Linked DNA regions of Azospira inquinata. The protein of the gene in region 2 interacts with the protein of the main gene of each other region in a pairwise test. Links are inferred from orthologs where the notes say so. Each region holds a gene or a part of one and is shown on either strand. Other genes may lie near its edges.

The links. Proteins that work in one complex are often made in the same cells at the same time.
Region 1: the proteins of Azoinq_RS03090 (region 2) and purT interact in binary tests that used the Escherichia coli proteins (3 or more experiments, as listed by UniProt). The link is inferred for Azospira inquinata from one-to-one orthologs.

The regions. Positions count from the first base shown.
Region 1 is NZ_CP064782.1:1,688,615-1,693,160, forward strand. What follows is about bases 1,205-3,983. They hold purT (formate-dependent phosphoribosylglycinamide formyltransferase), read left to right. Parts: upstream 1,205-1,870; coding sequence 1,871-3,097; downstream 3,098-3,983. Other genes in these bases: Azoinq_RS07740 (flavin reductase family protein), read right to left, coding at 1,205-1,700; mutY (A/G-specific adenine glycosylase), read left to right, coding at 3,105-3,983. In the rest of the region: ppk2 (polyphosphate kinase 2), read right to left, coding at 1-820; more of Azoinq_RS07740, read right to left, coding at 1,173-1,204; more of mutY, read left to right, coding at 3,984-4,229; Azoinq_RS07755 (hypothetical protein), read left to right, coding at 4,377-4,546. UniProt on the Escherichia coli protein: Involved in the de novo purine biosynthesis. Catalyzes the transfer of formate to 5-phospho-ribosyl-glycinamide (GAR), producing 5-phospho-ribosyl-N-formylglycinamide (FGAR). Formate is provided by PurU via hydrolysis of 10-formyl-tetrahydrofolate.
Region 2 is NZ_CP064782.1:700,972-705,676, reverse strand. The notes cover bases 248-3,185. They hold Azoinq_RS03090 (polyprenyl synthetase family protein), read right to left. Parts: upstream 2,204-3,185; coding sequence 1,292-2,203; downstream 248-1,291. Other genes in these bases: Azoinq_RS03080 (aromatic ring-hydroxylating oxygenase subunit alpha), read left to right, coding at 2,612-3,185; Azoinq_RS03085 (exodeoxyribonuclease VII small subunit), read right to left, coding at 2,215-2,478; dxs (1-deoxy-D-xylulose-5-phosphate synthase), read right to left, coding at 248-1,264. Also shown: more of dxs, read right to left, coding at 1-247; more of Azoinq_RS03080, read left to right, coding at 3,186-3,718; Azoinq_RS03075 (SpoIIAA family protein), read left to right, coding at 3,855-4,205; Azoinq_RS03070 (sulfurtransferase), read left to right, coding at 4,205-4,705.

The DNA of each region.
Region 1 (4,546 bases), 990 kb from region 2 along the record:
TGAATTCGTTGTATTCCTCGTCGCTACAGAAGCCCATGACCCGTTCCACCCCGGCCCGGTTGTACCAGGACCGGTCAAACAGGACGATTTCTCCGGCGGTGGGCAGGTGTTGGATGTAGCGTTGGAAATACCACTGGCCCTTTTCCACGTCGGAGGGCTTGTCCAGGGCCACTACCTTGGCGCCCCGGGGATTCAGGTGTTCCATGAAGCGCTTGATGGTGCCGCCCTTGCCTGCCGCGTCCCGGCCTTCAAAGACAATCACCACCCGTTGCCCCGTTTCCTTGACCCAGGCCTGGAGCTTCAGCAGTTCCACCTGGAGGTGGTATTTCTGCTTTTCGTAATTCTTCCGGGACATGAGGTTTTTGTAGGGATAGCCCCCATTACGCCAGTCCTCGGCTAATTCCTCATCCGGGCTGATGGGCCGCTTTGGCGGCTGCTTTTCCTCATCCTGGAAAAGGGCCTTGCGCAGGGCCTTCACATCGTCCGGGGAAGCCCCGGCCACAATGGCGCCCAGGGTTTCGGCCACGCCGCCCAGGCCTTCCTTGGCCACGGTCTTAATAATGTCGTTCACCGCCACGGCCTTGGAGGTCTGGGCGGCAGCCACAGCTTGGCCCACCACGAATTTTTCGATGCCGCCCTGGCTGCGGGCCGGGGCCACGTCACCGGCCTTGGCAGCGCGAGGTGGCACGGCCTTGGGGGCGACGCTCTTGGTCTTGCGGACAGTGCTGGGAACGGTGCTGGGGGATTGGGGTTTTTCAGGCAACGTGCATCTCCTCTCGCGGGTGGTTTCCAAGGGGTCGGAACCCGGGGGCTCGACCATGTCCTATTGTGCGCCGAAAGCGCCGCCATGGGGATGGTCGCCAAACTAGGGATTGGCCGCTCAGGGGCCTGGGGCTTGGCTGACAGGCGTAGAGCCAGAAACCTTAAACAGGAAAAACGGGGAGGAAAAACGAAGGGTGGGGGTAAGGCGGGGAATGGAGCGGAGGGGGAAAGCTGGAGCGGGCGAAGGGAATCGAACCCTCTTCATGAGCTTGGGAAGCTCAGGTAATACCATTATACGACGCCCGCTAAGAGGAACCGGATTGTAGAGCAAAGCGGCGGCGGCGGGAAGCCCCGCCCCTGCCTTTTATCCCCGCCCGCCGGATGGGCCCGGCGGGCGGGGCGGTCGAGCTTTAGCGGCCCAGGGGCGCCAGCTGCCGGTAGGCTCCGCCCTGGAAGACCAGGGGCAAGCGTTCCGGCTGGTGCTCAAAGGCTTCCACCCGGCCGATGAAAATCAGGTGGTCTCCCCCGGGGTGGCGGGCCTCATTGGCGCATTGGAAGGTGGCGCAGCAGCCCGGCAGCAGGGGCGCGCCCCCCAGGCCCGGGGCCCAGTCCAGATCGGCGAATTTGTCCTCGGCCCGGGAGGCGAAGCGGTTGGAGAGGGCTTCCTGGTCCAGAGCCAGCACATTGACGGCGAAGTGGCTGGCCTGGACGAAGGCTTCCCGGCTGGGGGACTGGGCCGCCAGACTCCAGAGAATGAGGGCCGGCTCTAGGGAGACGGAGCTGAAGGAATTGACGGTGAGCCCCAGGGGGCGGCCGTCCGGGCCCAGGGCGGTGACCACGGTGACGCCCGTGGCATAGCTGCCCAGGGCGTTGCGGAAACTACGGCTGTCAAAGGGCGCCGCCGGGCTGGCGACGGAAAAGGGGGCGGTGGCGTTCATGGTGTGACGGTGGGTGAGGGGTGGGAAAAAAGCGGCGTGTTAAAATTTGCGACCTTACGCCAGCGCCGGACCGGAATAGGTGGGCTGCCCCTTCGCGGGGGCCCTTGCGGTCCGTGGCGTCCAGGCCCAGTGTGTGTGCTGCGGCGACAAAACCAGACGGGAGAGAACCCATGAGAATCGGTACACCCTTGAGTCCCTCCGCCACCCGCGTCATGCTGCTGGGTGCCGGCGAACTGGGCAAGGAAGTCATTATCGCTTTGCAGCGCCTGGGTGTCGAGGTGATCGCCGTGGACCGCTACGACCATGCCCCCGGGATGCAGGTGGCCCATCGCAGCCATGTGATCGACATGACGGACGGGGCTGCCCTGCGCCGTCTGGTGGAATTGGAAAAGCCCCATCTGGTGGTGCCGGAAATCGAGGCTATCGCCACGGACATGCTGGTGCAGATCGAGGCGGAAGGCCTGACGGAGGTGATTCCCACGGCCCGGGCCGCCCGTCTCACCATGAACCGGGAAGGCATCCGCCGTCTGGCGGCGGAAGAGCTGGGCCTGCCCACTTCCCCATACTGCTTCGCCGATTCCCTGGATCAACTCCAGGCTGCCATCGACGGCACGGACAGCCAGCCCGGCATCGGCTACCCCTGCGTGGTCAAGCCCGTAATGTCCTCCTCCGGCAAGGGCCAGAGCCTGGTGCGCAGCGCCGCCGAAGTGGCCCCTGCCTGGGACTATGCCAAATCCGGCGGCCGGGTGGATCAGGGCCGGGTGATCGTGGAAGGCTTTATCGACTTCGACTACGAAATCACCCAGCTCACGGTGCGGGCCCTGGGCACCACGGGCCAGGTGGAAACCTCCTTCTGCGACCCCATCGGCCACCATCAGCTGAACGGGGATTACGTGGAATCCTGGCAGCCCCAGGCCATGTCTGCCGGTGCCCGGGAAAAGGCCCGGGATATCGCCCATCGCATTACCGCCGGGCTTGGCGGCCGGGGCATTTTCGGCGTGGAACTGTTCGTCAAGGGCGATCAGGTATGGTTTTCCGAGGTTAGCCCCCGGCCCCACGACACGGGGCTGGTGACCCTGGCCACCCAGCGCCTCTCCGAATTTGAGCTCCATGCCCGGGCCATTCTGGGCCTGCCCGTGGATACCACCCTGCGCAACCCGGGGGCCTCTGCGGTCATTTACGGTGGCCTGGAAGAGACGGGCATCGCCTTTGAAGGGGTGGCGGAAGCCCTCCAGGTGCCGGGCACAGACCTGCGCCTGTTCGGCAAACCCCAGAGCTTTAAAAAGCGCCGCATGGGGGTGGCCCTGGCCAGCGGGGAAACGGTGGAAAAGGCCCGGGAACGGGCCAAGCTGGCCGCCAGCCAGGTGCGCCCGGTGAGCGGCGGCAACGGCCGTTAAGCCCCCTTTGGCCCCCACCCCCCGGGCCCTTCCGGTCCCTCTGCCCCCCGCCGACCCCGCCGCCCTCCGGGAATTCGCTTCCCGGCTGGTGGCTTGGCAGCGCCGGGAAGGGCGCCACGACCTGCCCTGGCAGAATACCCGGGACCCGTACCGTATCTGGCTCTCGGAAATCATGCTCCAGCAGACCCAGGTGAGTACGGTGATTCCCTACTACGCCCGTTTCCTGGAGGCCTTTCCCACCCTGGCGGACCTGGCGGCGGCCCCCCTGGAACGGGTGCTGGAGCTGTGGTCCGGTCTGGGCTACTACGCCCGGGCCCGCCATCTCCACGCCTGTGCCGTGGCCGTCTGCGCCCAGTACGGCGGCCACTTTCCTCCCTCTCCGGAATTGATCGCCCAGTTGCCCGGCATTGGCCGTTCCACGGCGGCGGCCATCGGCGCCTTCGCCTTCGATTGCCGGGCGGCGATTCTGGACGGCAATGTGAAGCGGGTGCTGACCCGCTGTTTCGGCATTGCCGGTTTTCCCGGCAGCCCCAGGGTGGAAAAGGGACTCTGGGCCCTGGCGGAAGCCCTGCTGCCTGAGGCGCCGGACATGGTGGCCTATACCCAGGGCATCATGGACCTGGGGGCCGGACTCTGTGCCCGGAGCAAACCGGCCTGCGTACTCTGCCCCCTTCAGGAACACTGCGTTGCCCGTCGGGAAGGGCGCCAGGAGGAGCTGCCCGAGGGTAAGCCGGGCAAGGCGGTGCCGGAACGCCAGGTGAGTGCCTGCATTTTCCACGACGGGGAACGCATTCTTCTGGAGCGTCGTCCCCCCAGCGGCATCTGGGGCGGCCTGCTGACTCTGCCGGAAGCGGGGACGGAGGAATCCGCCCCGGCCCAGGCCCAGCGTTTGGGCCTGGATCTGCTGGCAGCGGCACCCCTGCCGCCCCTGCGCCACACCTTCACCCATTTCCGCCTGATCCTGAGCCCCTGGCTGTGCCGGGTGGGGCCGGAACGCATGCTCCGGGAAGGGAGCTGGGAATGGCTGCCCTGGTCCCGGGTGGGGGAAGCGGCCCTACCTGCCCCCATCAAAAAGCTGCTCCTGGGGCTGGAAGGCGCCCAGGCGGCTCCCTCCGCCTCCTCCGGGAACTGAGGCCGCCGCCTTCCCCCTTCCCCCCGGGGCGTGGGAATAAATGTCATATATGCCACGGACAAGTCCGGGAGGGCCGTGGGACAATGGTCCCGGGGAATTTCCCCGAATCCGCCGGGTTCGGCCTTCCCCTCTTCGGGAGCCTTGGTCATGTCCTCCGTCGCTTTTTTCTTCCTCTATCTCTACGTTTTCTGGGTCCTGTTCCTGGCCTGCGCGGCCCTCTACCAGGGCTGGCACCAGGCCACTCCCCTGGTCAAGGTACTGGCCGTGCCCCTGGCCCTCACCGCTTTTGTGGTGGATCTGGTCTTCAACTACACCTT
Region 2 (4,705 bases):
CCCCCACCAGGCCGCCCCGGTCGATGGCGAAGGTCACCGGCAGGTTTTGCAGGGCCACATCGTGGATGAGCTGGTCATAGGCCCGCTGGAGGAAGGTGGAATAGATGGCCACCACGGGCTTCAACCCTTCGCAGGCCAGTCCGGCGGCGAAGGTGACCGCATGCTGCTCCGCGATACCCACGTCGTAGTAGCGCTCCGGGAACAGCTCGGCAAAGCGCACCAGGCCGGAGCCTTCCCCCATGGCGGGGGTGATGCCCACCAGCCGGGGATCGGCGGCGGCCATGTCGCAGAGCCAGTCGGAAAACACCCGGGTGTAGGTGAGTTTGCCTCCGCCCTTGCCGGTCTGAATGCCTTCCTCCGGCTTGAACTTGGAGACCCCGTGGTAGAGCACCGGGTCCGCCTCCGCCAGCTTGTAGCCATGGCCCTTTTTGGTGATGACGTGGAGGAAACGGGGGCCCTTCATGTCCTTCAGGTTTTGCAGGGTGGGGATCAGGGCATTCAGGTCATGACCGTCGATGGGGCCGATGTAGTTGAAGCCCAGTTCCTCGAACAGGGTGCCCGGGGTGAGCATGCCCTTGACGTGCTCTTCCGCCCGCTTGGCCAGTTCCAGCAGGGGCGGGGCCATGCCCAGCACCTTTTCTCCGGCCTTGCGGGCGGCGGAATAGAAGTTGCCGGACATGATCCGGGCCAGGTATTTGTTCAGGGCGCCCACCGGGGGGGAGATGGACATTTCGTTGTCGTTGAGGATGACCAGCATGTCCGCGTCCGCCACCCCGGCGTTATTCAGGGCTTCGAAGGCCATGCCGGCGGACATGGCCCCGTCGCCGATAATGGCGATGGCCGCCCGCTTTTCCCCCTTCTGCTTGGCCCCCAGGGCCATGCCCAGGGCGGCGGAGATGGAGGTGGAGGAATGGCCGACCCCAAAGGTGTCGTATTCGCTTTCCGTGCGCTTGGGAAAGCCGGAAACGCCTCCCGCCATGCGCAGCCGGGCCATGCCCTCCCGGCGGCCGGTAAGGATCTTGTGGGTGTAGCACTGATGCCCCACGTCCCAGACCAGCCGGTCCCGGGGGGTCTCGAAGACGTAGTGGAGGGCGATGGTCAGTTCCACCGTTCCCAGGTTGGAGGATAGGTGCCCCCCCGTGCGGGCCACGGATTCGATGAGAAAGGCCCGGATTTCATCGGCCAGGGGCAACAGCTGGCGCCGCTCCAGCCGACGCAGTTGGCTGGGATCGTGGATGGTGTCGAGGAGGGGGTAGGCGGACATGGCTGGGCTTGCGCTCCGATAAGCCGGTCAGAATTTGCGGTGGGTGATGAAGTCGGTGAGGGCGATGAGGCGGGTGGCCCGGGGGCCGAAAATATCCAGGGCGGTGACGGCTTGGCGGCGCAGCTCTTCCGCGTAGTCCTGGGCGCCGCCCAGGCCCAGGAGACTGACGTAGGTGGGTTTGTCCGCCGCCGCATCCTTGCCTGCGGTTTTGCCCAGGGTGGCGGTGCTGGCCGTGCAGTCCAGAATGTCATCCACCACCTGGAACAGCAGGCCGGCCCGCTTGGCGTAGGTGTCCAGGCGCGCCCGGGCCTCCGGTGCCAGGGCCTCGCCGCACAGGGCGCCCATGAGCACGGCGGCCCGGATCAGGGCGCCGGTTTTTAAGGCATGCATCAATTCCAGTTCGGGCTGGGTCAGGGCCTGGTCGTGGGCCCGGCCCACCGCCTCCAGGTCAATGGCCTGACCGCCGGCCATGCCCCGGGAGCCGCTGGCCTGGGCCAGGAGGGCGAGCAATTCCACCTGCCGGGCCGGTGCCAGTTCCAGGGGCCGGGCCAGGAGGTCGAAGGCCAGGGTCTGGAGGGCGTCCCCGGCCAGCATGGCCGTGGCTTCCCCATATTCCACGTGGCAGGTGGGGCGGCCCCGGCGCAGCACGTCATTGTCCATGGCCGGGAGGTCGTCATGGACCAGAGAATAGGCGTGGATCAGCTCCACGGCGCAGGCGGCGCTGTCCAGCAGATCCGCCGGGGCCCCGGTGATTTCCCCAGCGGCGAAGGCCAACAGGGGCCGTACCCGCTTGCCCCCGCCCAGGGCGGCATAGCGCATGGCCTGGTGCAGGGTGGCGGGGGCGTGATCCGGGGCCGGCAAAAAGCGGCCCAGGGCCGCTTCGGTGCGGGCCTGAACGGCCCCCATCCATTCCGGAAAAGGCAGGGCAGTGGCGGACATGGACAAGGCTTTCAGTGGGATTCGGTAGGGCGAAAGTCGCGCAGGGAGCCGTTTTCCAGTACCTGGATTTTTTCCTCGGCGACTTGCAGTTGACGCTGGCAGAACTGGAGCAGTTCCGTGCCCCGGCGATAGGCTTCCAGGGATTCTTCCAGAGACAGTTTGCCACCCTCCATGGCCTGGGCGATGCGCTCGAGTTCGGTAAGGGCGGTTTCGAATTTGAGAGGGGCGGGTTCTTGCCCGTCCGCAGGCGTGGATGACGGGGCGGTTTGATCCATGTCAATAGCCATCAGAAACGGGAAAAAATAACTTATTCAGGGGCTTTTGGTCAAATTTGATCCAGGCTACAATCCCGCCTCCCTTGATTTATTAACTGATTTCTACCCTTTGCCACTTCCCGGAGGTGTGGAGATGTCCGAGATCGTCACCAGCAACCATTTGGCTCCGGCCGTAACCCAATTCCCCGTCGACTGGTATTTCGACGAAAAAATGTTCGAATTGGAGCAGAAACTCTTCTTCGAGCAGGGGCCCGGGTACGTCGGCCATGAGCTGATGGTGCCCCATGTGCACGATTACCGGACCCTGGAATGGCAGGATCATGGCCGTATGGTGGTGCGCCAGCCGGACGGGGTGTACGACATGTCCAATATCTGCCGCCACCGCCAGGCTGTCATGTTGCAGGGCAGCGGCAATGCGGAAAACGTGGTGTGTCCCCTGCACCGCTGGACCTATGACACGGAAGGCAGCCTCATCGGCGCCCCCCATTTCCCCGCCAATCCCTGCCTCAATCTCAATAAGCGCAAGCTGGAATCCTGGAACGGACTGCTCTTCAAGGGGCCCCGCTCCGTCGGTCAGGATCTGGCCGGGATGAATGTGGCTGGGGAATTCGATTTCGCCGGTTACAAGCTGGACCGGGTGGAAATGCACCAGTGCAACTACAACTGGAAGACCTTCATCGAGGTCTATCTGGAGGACTACCACGTGGTCCCCTTCCATCCGGGTCTGGGCAATTTCGTCACCTGCGACGACCTTACCTGGCAGTTCGGCGAATGGTATTCCGTCCAGCGGGTGGGCATTACCTCCCTGCTCAAGGAAGGCTCCCCGGTCTATGCCCGCTGGCAGAAGGCGGTGCGGGACTTCTACGCCGCCAAGGGGGAATCCCCCCGGCAGGGCGCCGTGTGGCTGACCTACTACCCCAATGTGATGGTGGAGTGGTATCCCCACGTCCTGGTGGTGTCCACCCTGGTACCCCAGGATGTGAACAAGACCATGAATGTGGTGGAGTTCTACTATCCGGAAGAAATCGTGGATTTCGAACGGGAGTTCATCGAAGCCGAGCAGGCCGCCTACATGGAAACCGCCATTGAGGACGACGACATCGGCGAACGCATGGACCGGGGTCGCTGGCGTCTCTTCAAGGAAGGCCGCAGCGAAGTGGGGCCCTACCAATCTCCCATGGAAGACGGCATGCAGCACTTCCACGAATTCTATCGTCGCATCATGGCCCCCCACCTGTAGGGCGGGTGGTCAGCCGAAACAGGGCGTCCCAGGGGGCGCCCTTTTTCTTTGCCCTTGCCCGGGGCGCCGGACGCCGCGTTTGGCCGGGGCTTGGGATACACTTGGGCATCCCCAATTTTTAGTGGAGAGCAAAACTATGATCGCAACCGACCATCAAGGCAGCCTGGTATCGGTGTCCGTTTTCGGGGAATTTACCCTGGCCGATTACCGGGAATTCGAAGAGCTGGTCAATTACAAGACTAAATTCGAAGGCCCGGTGGATCTCTTCTTCGATCTGCGGGAGATGGCCGATTTCACCCTGGACGTTGCCTGGGCCGAAGTGAAATTCGGCCGGACCCACGGGGACGCCTTCCGCCGGGTGGCGGTCCTGACCGATAGCCAGTGGGTGGCCTGGAGCGCCTGGCTATCCCAGGCCTTTGTGCACGCCGATGTGCAGGTTTTCAGCGACGAAGCCGAAGCCAAGGCCTGGCTGGCGGAGCAGGCCTGATGACCGTCTCCCCCCTGATTTCCGTGGCGGAACTGGCCGACCATCTGGAAGACCCGGATTGGCGGGTGGTGGATTGTCGCCATAACCTGGCGGCTCCTGAGGCCGGGGAAGCCGCCTACCAGGAAAATCACATTCCCGGGGCCGTGTTCATGCACATGGACCGGGATCTGTCCGGCCCCAAGACCGGCCATAACGGCCGTCATCCCCTGCCCGAGGTGGTGCTGCTGGTGCGCCGTCTGGAAATGCTGGGCATCGGCAACCAGACCCGGGTGGTGGCCTACGACGACTGTGGCGGCATGATGGCGGCCCGGCTGTGGTGGCTGCTGGGCTGGCTAGGCCACGGGGCGGTGTCCGTCCTGGATGGGGGCTTCCCCGCTTGGGTAGGGGCTGGCCAGCCGGTGGACGGGGCGGCGCCCCAGCCCCGTTTGGGCCATTTCACAGCCCGGGTGCAGCCCTGGGTGGTGCTGGCCAGCAAGGTCCTGGCGGGGTTGGGGCATCCG